DNA from 2 places in the Paenibacillus cucumis (ex Kampfer et al. 2016) genome. Region 2 is predicted to be linked to the other one. Evidence: riboswitches for the same ligand, from Rfam matches in the RefSeq annotation. Region 2 holds a riboswitch; the other holds the start of a gene.

Evidence for each region. A riboswitch is a leader RNA that binds a small molecule or an ion and turns the genes downstream of it on or off. The one in region 2 is predicted to bind glycine.
Region 1: another riboswitch for glycine. It lies ahead of gcvT (glycine cleavage system aminomethyltransferase GcvT); the one in region 2 lies ahead of sdaAB (L-serine ammonia-lyase, iron-sulfur-dependent subunit beta).

Annotation. Positions count from the first base shown of each region.
Region 1 covers NZ_JACLIC010000007.1:335,146-340,041, forward strand. Annotated here, with positions in the region: gene H7T88_RS04685 (PTS mannitol transporter subunit IIBC) at 1-23, opposite strand, end outside; gene gcvH (glycine cleavage system protein GcvH) at 453-845, opposite strand; glycine riboswitch at 1,192-1,314, shown strand; glycine riboswitch at 1,318-1,418, shown strand; gene gcvT (glycine cleavage system aminomethyltransferase GcvT) at 1,648-2,790, shown strand; gene gcvPA (aminomethyl-transferring glycine dehydrogenase subunit GcvPA) at 2,787-4,142, shown strand; gene gcvPB (aminomethyl-transferring glycine dehydrogenase subunit GcvPB) at 4,229-4,896, shown strand, end outside.
Region 2 covers NZ_JACLIC010000045.1:123,654-128,549, reverse strand. Annotated here, with positions in the region: gene H7T88_RS25000 (alpha-glycosidase) at 1-32, shown strand, start outside; gene sdaAA (L-serine ammonia-lyase, iron-sulfur-dependent, subunit alpha) at 283-1,218, opposite strand; gene sdaAB (L-serine ammonia-lyase, iron-sulfur-dependent subunit beta) at 1,208-1,897, opposite strand; glycine riboswitch at 2,012-2,148, opposite strand; glycine riboswitch at 2,153-2,326, opposite strand; gene pstB (phosphate ABC transporter ATP-binding protein PstB) at 2,854-3,609, opposite strand; gene pstA (phosphate ABC transporter permease PstA) at 3,623-4,510, opposite strand; gene pstC (phosphate ABC transporter permease subunit PstC) at 4,513-4,896, opposite strand, start outside.

The DNA.
Region 1 (4,896 bases), on a different contig from region 2:
GATGTTTGATCCAAATTACTCATTGGTTTATCCTCCTTGAATCAAGTCATTATTTCGTATGAAAGGGGTATCATTGATCCCCTGCTGTAATCCTAAGCGAGAAAACCTTCCTGTTCAATCAAATGAAAGCGTACTTTCGTCATGAACAATGATGACAACATTGGATTATGTAGTCGCTCTTAATTAGGAATATATGCTCAACCCTTTGATACGCAAGGCTTTTCTTGCCTATGACTTTATTCATATACAACATACAAAGCAATAAAATAGCTTGGTCCGTTTGCATTTTTTTTATTCATGATGCTATGTCACTCCAAAATACGTAAAAAAACAGCAAAAAACCTGCGTAAGCTCCATAGCTCACACAGGTTTAAAGAACAAGATTTTTTATATTCAAACGAGATTATATATATGTCAATAAGTACAAATCAACTCGACAATCCAGTCGAATTCTATTCCTCAGTATGTTTAAGATAAGCATCCGCCTTCAGCAATGTGGATAATGCAGCTGCTACATCTCCATCGACACGGATTTCGATCATCCAGCCTTCTTCATAAGGAGAACTATTGACCAGTTCTGGCGAATCCTGCAAAGCTTCATTCACTGCAACAATGGTGCCGCTGACAGGTGAGAACAGATCAGATACCGTTTTGACGGATTCAATCGTACCGATACTGTCTTCTGCTTTTACACCGGCTTCAAGATCAGGCAATTCTACAAACACAATGTCACCCAGCTGATGCTGCGCGAACTCGGTAATGCCAATACGTACGGTATCCTCCCCTACGGTTTGCACCCATTCGTGCTCTTTACTGTACAGGAAATCATTTCTCAATTCGCTCATCGATATCCGCCTCGCTTTTCATTAATGAGTGCATGCGTTCTTTGACCTTCACCTTTTTCCCAGACAATAGCGTATGATATTTCAGATTCAAATGTCAAGTTAGCTCACAATTTATTTAGATTTGGATACCTCTTCGTGTGTAACCTTACACTACTCTTTCTGCATATAATGGTGAATATTACAATAGTAAGCGCACTCTTTTAAAATAACCGAACATTAATATAGTATAAACATTAAATATTCGTATTTTACACAATTTCAATGATATCGTTCTTGACATCAGGACTGTATTCACGTTTTAATGAGAAGAGCAACTGAAGTTAATTGGACTACGTATGAACCGCGGATGAATGTAAAGGGAGAGATTGCCCGTACACCCGGTTTGGGGATGTGCATGAGGCGGCGCCGAAGGAGTAAACCACCGACAAGCGGGGGTGAATCTCTCAGGCAAAAGGACTTTTACAGGACGCAACTCTGGAGAGCATCTAATCGTCCTATACGGACGTTATGATCACCCAAGGGGAAACCTGTCTGAATAAACGGCGGGGTAACTCTCAGGTACAAGGGACAGAGCCTAAGAATACAGCGTGCTACTTGGCATGCCGGTTCTTTGGCCTGTCCTTTTCCTTTTTCCCAAAAAATGAATTGCAGGTTCTAGAATCGTACTGAACATAACCAATGAAAAAATGTAGAACAGTCGGCTGTTAACTCTCGATTACCAAAATTACTTAAGCATTATTGATCTGGCTCACAGAACGTGTTTTCATACTTGGCCTACTACGGCCCATGACGAGGTGATTGGATGTCTGATTTATTAAGAACACCACTCTTCCCCCTATACGCGCAATATGAAGGTGTACGTTGCATTGATTTTGGCGGTTGGGAGTTGCCCGTGCAGTTTAGCGGTATTCAAAAAGAGCATGAAGCCGTGCGCGAGCGCGCCGGGCTGTTTGATGTATCCCATATGGGCGAATTCACCGTAACGGGTGAACAGGCAGAAGCCTTTTTGCAAAACATGACAACCAACGACGTGACCGCAACTGTACCAGGTCAGGCACAATACACACTGATGTGTTATCCCGATGGCGGTGTAGTGGATGATCTGCTCATCTATAAACTCGCGGAGCAACACTACATGCTGGTCGTCAATGCCTCCAATATCGACAAAGACTGGGCATGGTTGCAGGAGCACATTATACCTGGGGTGAACATCACCAATGATTCCGAGCAAACGGCGTTGCTTGCGCTACAAGGCCCTTTAGCGGTCGATATTCTCTCGAAGGTTACAGGTTCAGAGATAGATGCAAGCTCCATCGAACCGTTCCGCTTCGTGCAGCATGCCGAGGTATGCGGAGTAAAGCTGCTGCTATCACGAACCGGTTACACCGGAGAAGATGGCTTTGAACTGTATGTTGCAGCTGATCAGGCAGCCCTCGTATGGAACGGACTGATGGAAGCCGGTGCTGATGTAGGCCTCGTTCCAGCAGGACTTGGTGCACGTGATACACTGCGATTCGAAGCGAAGTTGCCTTTATACGGGCAGGAATTATCACCAACCATCTCTCCACTGGAGGCAGGGCTGGGCATGTTTGTGAAACTGAACGCCGGGTCTTTTATCGGACACGAAGCTTTGTTGCAACAAAAAAATGACGGCCCTGCCCGCAAGCTGATCGGTATCGAAGTGCTGGAGCGTGGCATACCGCGGCCCCATTACCCGATCTATGCGGATGGCGTTCAGATTGGTGAAGTGACAACCGGTACACAGTCGCCGACCTTGAAACGTAATCTGGGGCTTGCCCTGATTGACAGCAAATATACTGCACTGGGTACACCACTGGAGATTGAGATTCGTGGCAAAAAGCTAAAAGCCGAGGTCGTCAAGACCCCTTTTCATAAACGGACACGTACGTCAAAGACACCTACCCAAGGAGCTGAGCAAGCATGAGCAAGCACCGCTACATCCCCATGACAGAACAAGACCAGAGCGCTATGCTGGCCACGATCGGCGTGGATACTCTTGAAGATTTGTTCAAAGATATCCCGCAGGAAATTCGTTACCAAGGCGAGTTGCCTGTGTCCTCCAAACTGGATGAATATGCCTTAACTCGCCATATGTCGAAACAAGCTGGCTCCAATGCCAACTTTGAAACACACGCCAGCTTCCTCGGCGCAGGCATCTATGACCACCACATCCCTTCGGTCATCAACCATGTCATTTCCCGTTCGGAGTTCTATACAGCCTACACCCCTTATCAGCCGGAGATCAGCCAAGGAGAATTGCAGGCTATCTTTGAATTTCAGTCGTATATTTGTGAACTGACAGGTATGGCGGTAGCCAACGCGAGTATGTATGATGGTGCAACGGCTTTTGCAGAAGCTGGCAATCTTGCCGCCGCAGCTACCCGTCGTAAACAGCTTATCGTATCTCGCACCGTTCACCCTGAAGCCCGTCAAGTATTGCAGGCGTACGCACATGGCCTGAGTCTGGAGATTGTAGAGATTGGTTATAAAGATGGGGTTACAGATTGGGATGCCCTGCAAACGGCAATTTCGGAAGATACCGCAGCGGTTATGATTCAGAGCCCCAACTTCTTTGGTGCCGTGGAAAATATAAAACAGGCTGCCGACCTTGTGCACACGCACAAAGGACTGCTCGTGGTGAGCGCCAACCCGCTGTCGCTCGGTTTGCTGGAAGCCCCAGGCAAGCTGAGGGCCGACATCGTCGTAGGCGATGCGCAGCCCCTCGGAATCGCCGCTTCGCTCGGCGGACCCACTTGCGGATACTTCGCCGTGTCCCAGGCTCACATGCGCCGGATTCCTGGTCGAATCGTCGGCCAGACGACCGATCGCAACGGCAAACGAGGCTTCGTGCTGACGCTGCAAGCCCGCGAGCAACACATTCGCCGCGAAAAAGCGACATCTAACATCTGCTCAAATCAGGCGTTATTAGCGCTTAGTGCTTCTGTCTATATGTCTACCATGGGAAGACAAGGCATGATTGATGTTGCTGATCTGAATTTGCAGAAGAGTCACTATGCACGAAATACGTTAACAGCTATTCCCGGAGTGAGACTTACTTTTACTGCTCCTACGTTTAACGAGTTCGTCATCCAGCTCCCTGAAGAAACCGATGTGGATGCTCTTCAGCTGAAACTGCTGGATGCAGGCTTCATCGGCGGTTATGAACTCGGACGTGAATATTCGGAACTGGCAGGACATATGCTCATTGCGGTCACCGAACGACGCAGCAAAGAAGAGATCGATGAATTCGCACGTGTATTGGAGGGATCGCTGTGACTCAGGAAACGACCACAAAAGTAACCATTGCGGGAGCTTCATCGGAAACATCTAACCTACATCAGTCAGTCAATCAGCAGACTGGAGTGGACTCGCAAGCATTAGGAACCCCAACCAGTCCGCAAGTCGCACCATCCGTTGCTCCCGAACAAACTCTGATTTTTGAACTGAGCAGTCCCGGACGTGTGGCCTATTCCTTGCCGGAATGTGATGTTCCCCGTCAGGATGCTGATACGTTGATTCCCCGGGAAATGCTGCGCTCGGAAGCGGCCGCGTTGCCGGAAGTATTCGAGGTTGATGTTATTCGTCATTATACGGCATTGTCCCGCCGCAACTTCGGGGTAGATAACGGCTTTTATCCACTTGGTTCCTGTACAATGAAATACAATCCAAAGATCAACGAAGATGTAGCACGTTACAACGGCTTTGCCAAAATCCATCCGTATCAGCATGAATCCAGTCTTCAAGGTGCTCTCGAACTGCTCCATACTTTACAAAATGATCTTGCAGGTCTGACCGGTATGGATGCCGTAACTCTGCAACCTGCTGCCGGAGCACACGGGGAATGGACCGGGCTTATGATGATTCGAGCTTATCACGAAAGCCGTGGTGAACTGCGTACCAAGGTTATCGTACCCGATTCATCTCATGGCACGAACCCGGCCAGCGCAACCGTAGCTGGATTCGAAACGGTGACAATCCCGTCGCGTACGGACGGTTTGGTCGATCTTGATGCTCTCCGTGCAGCAGTCGG
Region 2 (4,896 bases):
GATATGCCGTGATGCGCACAGAAGTAAAGTAGATGCCTTTTTGAAACAACAATAAATGACTGCCTTCTCCAATTCTGATTGGTTGACTGCTATCTTGGCGGTTTAGGCAAACTGGACAAACAAGCGTCTCGCATAACCTGAGAAAACCAGGTTCGCGGACGCTTGTTTGTTATGAAGTAATAACGACTAACATGCTCTAATTACTACTTGCTACTTGCTAAATCGGAACCTGGTTTTGTACTCCTAAGCTATCTGACCCTGTTCCTGTATATGATCCACTTGCTATTCTGCCTCTGAGCCTGTTGTTGATGTTTCGGATGACTCATCCGGCAACCGCTTGGCCTTTGGTTTCGCCAGCTTCTCCATCATCTTGCGGCCTGTAGGTGTCTGAGCGAGCCCACCTTGCGCTGTCTCGCGGTGACGGCTTGGCATCGCACTGCCTACCTCCAACATCACGTCAATGACTTCGTCAGACGGAATGGCACTGCGTACACCAGCGAGTGCCATATCTGCGGCAGCCAGTGCAGTAACGGCACCGAGTCCGTTGCGCACGATGCATGGAATCTCTACAAGGCCAGCAACCGGATCGCAGATGAGGCCCAGTGTATTTTTCAAAGCCAATCCTACAGCATGCACTACCTGCTCTGGCGTCCCTCCACGAAGCTCCACCATCGCACCGGCAGCCATGCCAATCGCTGAACCTACTTCTGCCTGACAACCGCCCTCGGCCCCTGAAATAAATGAATTGTTGGCGATCACGTATCCAATAGCACCGGCGCAGAACAATCCATTCACCAGATGTTCATCCGTCCAGCCAAAACGTTCCTGCGAGCTTATAAATACGCCAGGAATGATGCCACAAGAGCCCGCTGTTGGCGTAGCCACGATCCGTCCCATGGAGGCATTCACTTCCGATACGCAAAGCGCATAGGCCATGGCAAGGGCAGAAGCATCACCAGAGCATGTTTCGCCTTGGCGAATATATTCGGCCATCTTTTTCCCGTCCCCACCCGTCAGTCCGCTACGTGAGGTTGTATCTTCTGTAAGTCCTTTACGAACCGCTTCTTTCATCACTTGGTAGTACTCCGACATCTGCTTTACGACGTCTGTTTCGGGTGTGTTAGTCTCCTGCACCTGCTCTTCAATCATCAACTGTGCAATTGTTTTGGACTCCGCAGTGCAGATGGTGTTTAATTCATGTAGATGTTTAAACCGCATCCGGATCACCCCCTCTCTTCAGATCAATCACACGAATATCCAGCATATGATCCAATGAACGCAGTTTGTTCAACGCGTCTTCACTCGGCGGTGCATCCATCTCCATTGCTGTAAGTGCCTCACCATCACGAGCCTTTCGATCCACTTGCATATAGCCGATATTCACTCCGGACGAGCTAATGGTTGAGGTCACGGATGCCAGAACTCCCGCTTTATCGGCATGACGCAAAACAAGTGTCGGAAACTCTCCACTGATCTGTACGCGAAAATCATTTAATGCATGCACAGATACACTGCCGCCACCGATGGAAGCACCTATTAAAGAGCATGCCCGTTCGCCGTGCCACAATTCAATCTTGACCGTGTTCGGATGAGGAGCCGGTAGACCGCTGGTGTAAAATTCAACCTCCATGCCTGCTTCATCTGCATATTGCTCTGCATCCGGTATACGCGGATCATCTGTAACGTAACCCAGCAAACCACCGATTAGTGCCAGATCTGTTCCATGTCCCTGATAGGTATCCGCAAATGAGCCATATAACGTAAGCCTTGCACGTTCCGGTGTACATCCCAGCCACTGACGCGCAATTCGTCCCAATCTTGCAGCACCGGCTGTATGTGAACTGGATGGTCCCGTCATCGACGGGCCAATAATTGAAAAAACATCTTTAAATCGCACCTGTTAACCCTCCAATTGGTTTTGTCATCGATATCTGGACAAGACCCACCACAATGTTCCTGATTTACTGATTGATGACATCAAAAAAGGACAGAAGAAGGCCGTTAGCCCTCTCTCTGTCCTTGATACCTGAGAGTTTCATGATTTTAAGCCAGGAAGAACAAGGCCGAGTACACGCAAGCACTCATCTGTTCAGCAATCTGACAATCATATACCCCTTGGGTGGCGCTTCTTCCGCGCACTCTCCAGAGTTGCGTCCAACGACGGTACATTTACCTGAGAGATTAACGGTTATGCCGGGTGCATAACTGCTTGCTCCTTCGGTGCCCAAGCCATCTGTACAGTACAGTTCTACATCTTAAATTGCATTAATCATGCCTACTTGTACTGTATTGCATCATCCTGCTAGGTCTCTCCCGCTCGTTATCATTCGCTATATTCTGTTATTTCCTTAATGAAAGTTCACCATTCTGCCATGCATTCAATCATATACAGCGTAATATGCCATACGCTATATGTCAATAAAAGTGACGTATTCTCAAAGCACATCATTTCTATATAGGATATGCTCATTTCGTTCATATGGTTCAGGGCTTGTTCGATCTTTTCTATATAAGTTGAACTAAAGATTTTACACAGTCCACTCCGTTAATGTGTAAAAGAAAAGTTCAACTTATATAGCACCGAATAACGAAGACCGCCCTCACTCCATGACAGGTACGAATCATAGACACATATGAACCTGCCAATGTACTTGTGACATAATATTATAGGCAACATTCCAGTTCGATCCTACAATTGTAGCGATTTGTGTACTCGTAAATAACTCATAAAGCATGTTCAAATATAAAAAAACACAAAAAAAAGCATGATCCTTGAACACCCTCGTTCAAAGATCATGCTGTTATTTCGTGTTTCTCTAAACATATAAATCTATGCTACACCCTTGACTCTTATTAACCAAAACGCCCCATAATATATTCCTGCGTCAAGCGGTTGTCCGGGTTAGTAAAAATGTGCTCCGTCTCCCCGTGCTCAACCATACTGCCCAGATAAAAATAAGCGGTATAATCCGAGATGCGAGCCGCCTGCTGCATGTTATGAGTAACAATAACGATGCGTAGCTCTTGCTTCAACTCCGAGATCAATTCCTCCACTTTACCCGTAGATACAGGGTCAAGCGCAGATGCAGGCTCGTCAAGTAATAGGATCTGCGGGTCTACAGACAGTGCGCGCGCGATACAGAGACGCTGTTGCTGTCCACCTGAAAGTGCCAAGGCTGACTCATGTAGCCTGTCTTTCACTTCATCCCAGAGAGCAGCACGGCGCAAGCTTTTTTCCACGATTTCATCCAGTGCCTTCTTACTTTTTGTACCGCGGTAGCGGGGGCCAAATGCGATATTGTTGTAAATAGACTTGTGAAAAGGGTTTGGCTTCTGCCACACCATGCCGATTTTCTGACGAAGCTTGATTACATCCGTCCCCGGTTCGTTAAGGTCATTGCCGTCCATCCAGATATGTCCTTCCGTGCGGGACCCGGCAATCTCATCATTCATCCGATTTAACGAACGAAGGAATGTGGATTTCCCGCAACCGGACGGCCCGATCAGGGCCGTTACACTCGCTTCGGGGAAAGTCAGGCTGATCTGCTTCACGGCCTGAAAATGTCCATAATATATGCTTAACTGTTCCGTACCAAAAGGTATGGCCATGTGGATTTCCTCCTTATTTCGAAGCTGTCATACGGCGGTACACAACCCGGCCGATCCAGCGCGCGCTCAGATTGAATGCCAGTACCAGAATGACCAGCACGGCAGAAGCCCCTGCTGCAACTTCTTTTGAATCTGGTCCGATGCCTTCACTGTTGACTTTCCAGATGTGTACAGCTAGTGTTTCCGCAGGACGAAGTGGATTAATTGGTGATCTCGGACTTGTTGGATTCCAGTCCGTAAAGTCCAGCGGTGGACTACTCATACCCGCAGTGAACATCAGGGCCGCTGCTTCACCGAAGATCCTACCGGATGCCAGAATCGTACCAGTGATCAAGCTTGGCAGTGCCACAGGCAACAGGATGGACGTAATGATCTTCCATTTGGACAAACCAAGAGCAAGTCCTGCTTCCTTCTGCTCTTTGGGAACGGCTCGGAAAGCTTGCTCTGTCGTCCGTACCATAAGTGGCAAGTTGAAAATTGCCAGTGCCATCGCACCCGATAAGAGTGAGAAGCCCAGGCCAAACGTATTTACGATCAGCAAAAGTCCGAACAAACCGATCACGATCGATGGGAAAGATGACAATACTTCGACAACCAGTCGAATGAAACTTGTAATCCGACCCGGTTTGGCATATTCCGCCATATAAATACCTCCGCCCCAGCCGAGCGGGATGGTAATAATCAGCGTTAGTACAAGCAAAAAGATAGAGTTAAAGAGTTGCGGACCAATACCACCGCCACCTTTGAGCAATTGCGGCGCACTCGTCAGGAAGTGCCAGTTGATCTGACCGATCCCCCGGAACAGAATAAATCCGAGTAAACCGAGCAAAAGTACAACAATGAATAAAGCCAGAATCACGATGACTACTGTTGCAATTTTATCCGCTGTTTTTGGCTTCATTCTCATACCCGGTTCCTCCTTTCAAGCAGGCGAACCAGAATGACGAAGACAAAGGTCATTACCAGCAGGACAAGCGCCATGCTCCACAATGCATTGTTATGAACAGAACCCATCGTGGTGTTACCCATACTCAGGGTGATTACACTTGTTAATGTTGAAGCGGATTCGAGCAGGGATGTCGGTACATGCGGCGCATTACCGATGACCATCTGTACAGCCAATGCTTCACCAAATGCACGAGCCATACCAAGGACAATACCTGTCAGCAATGCAGGTAGCACCGTCGGAATGATTACCCGATAAATCGTCTGCCAGCGTGTTGCGCCAAGCGCATAAGAAGATTCACGCAAGCCCTTAGGCAAAGCAGACAACGCATCTGCCATGAT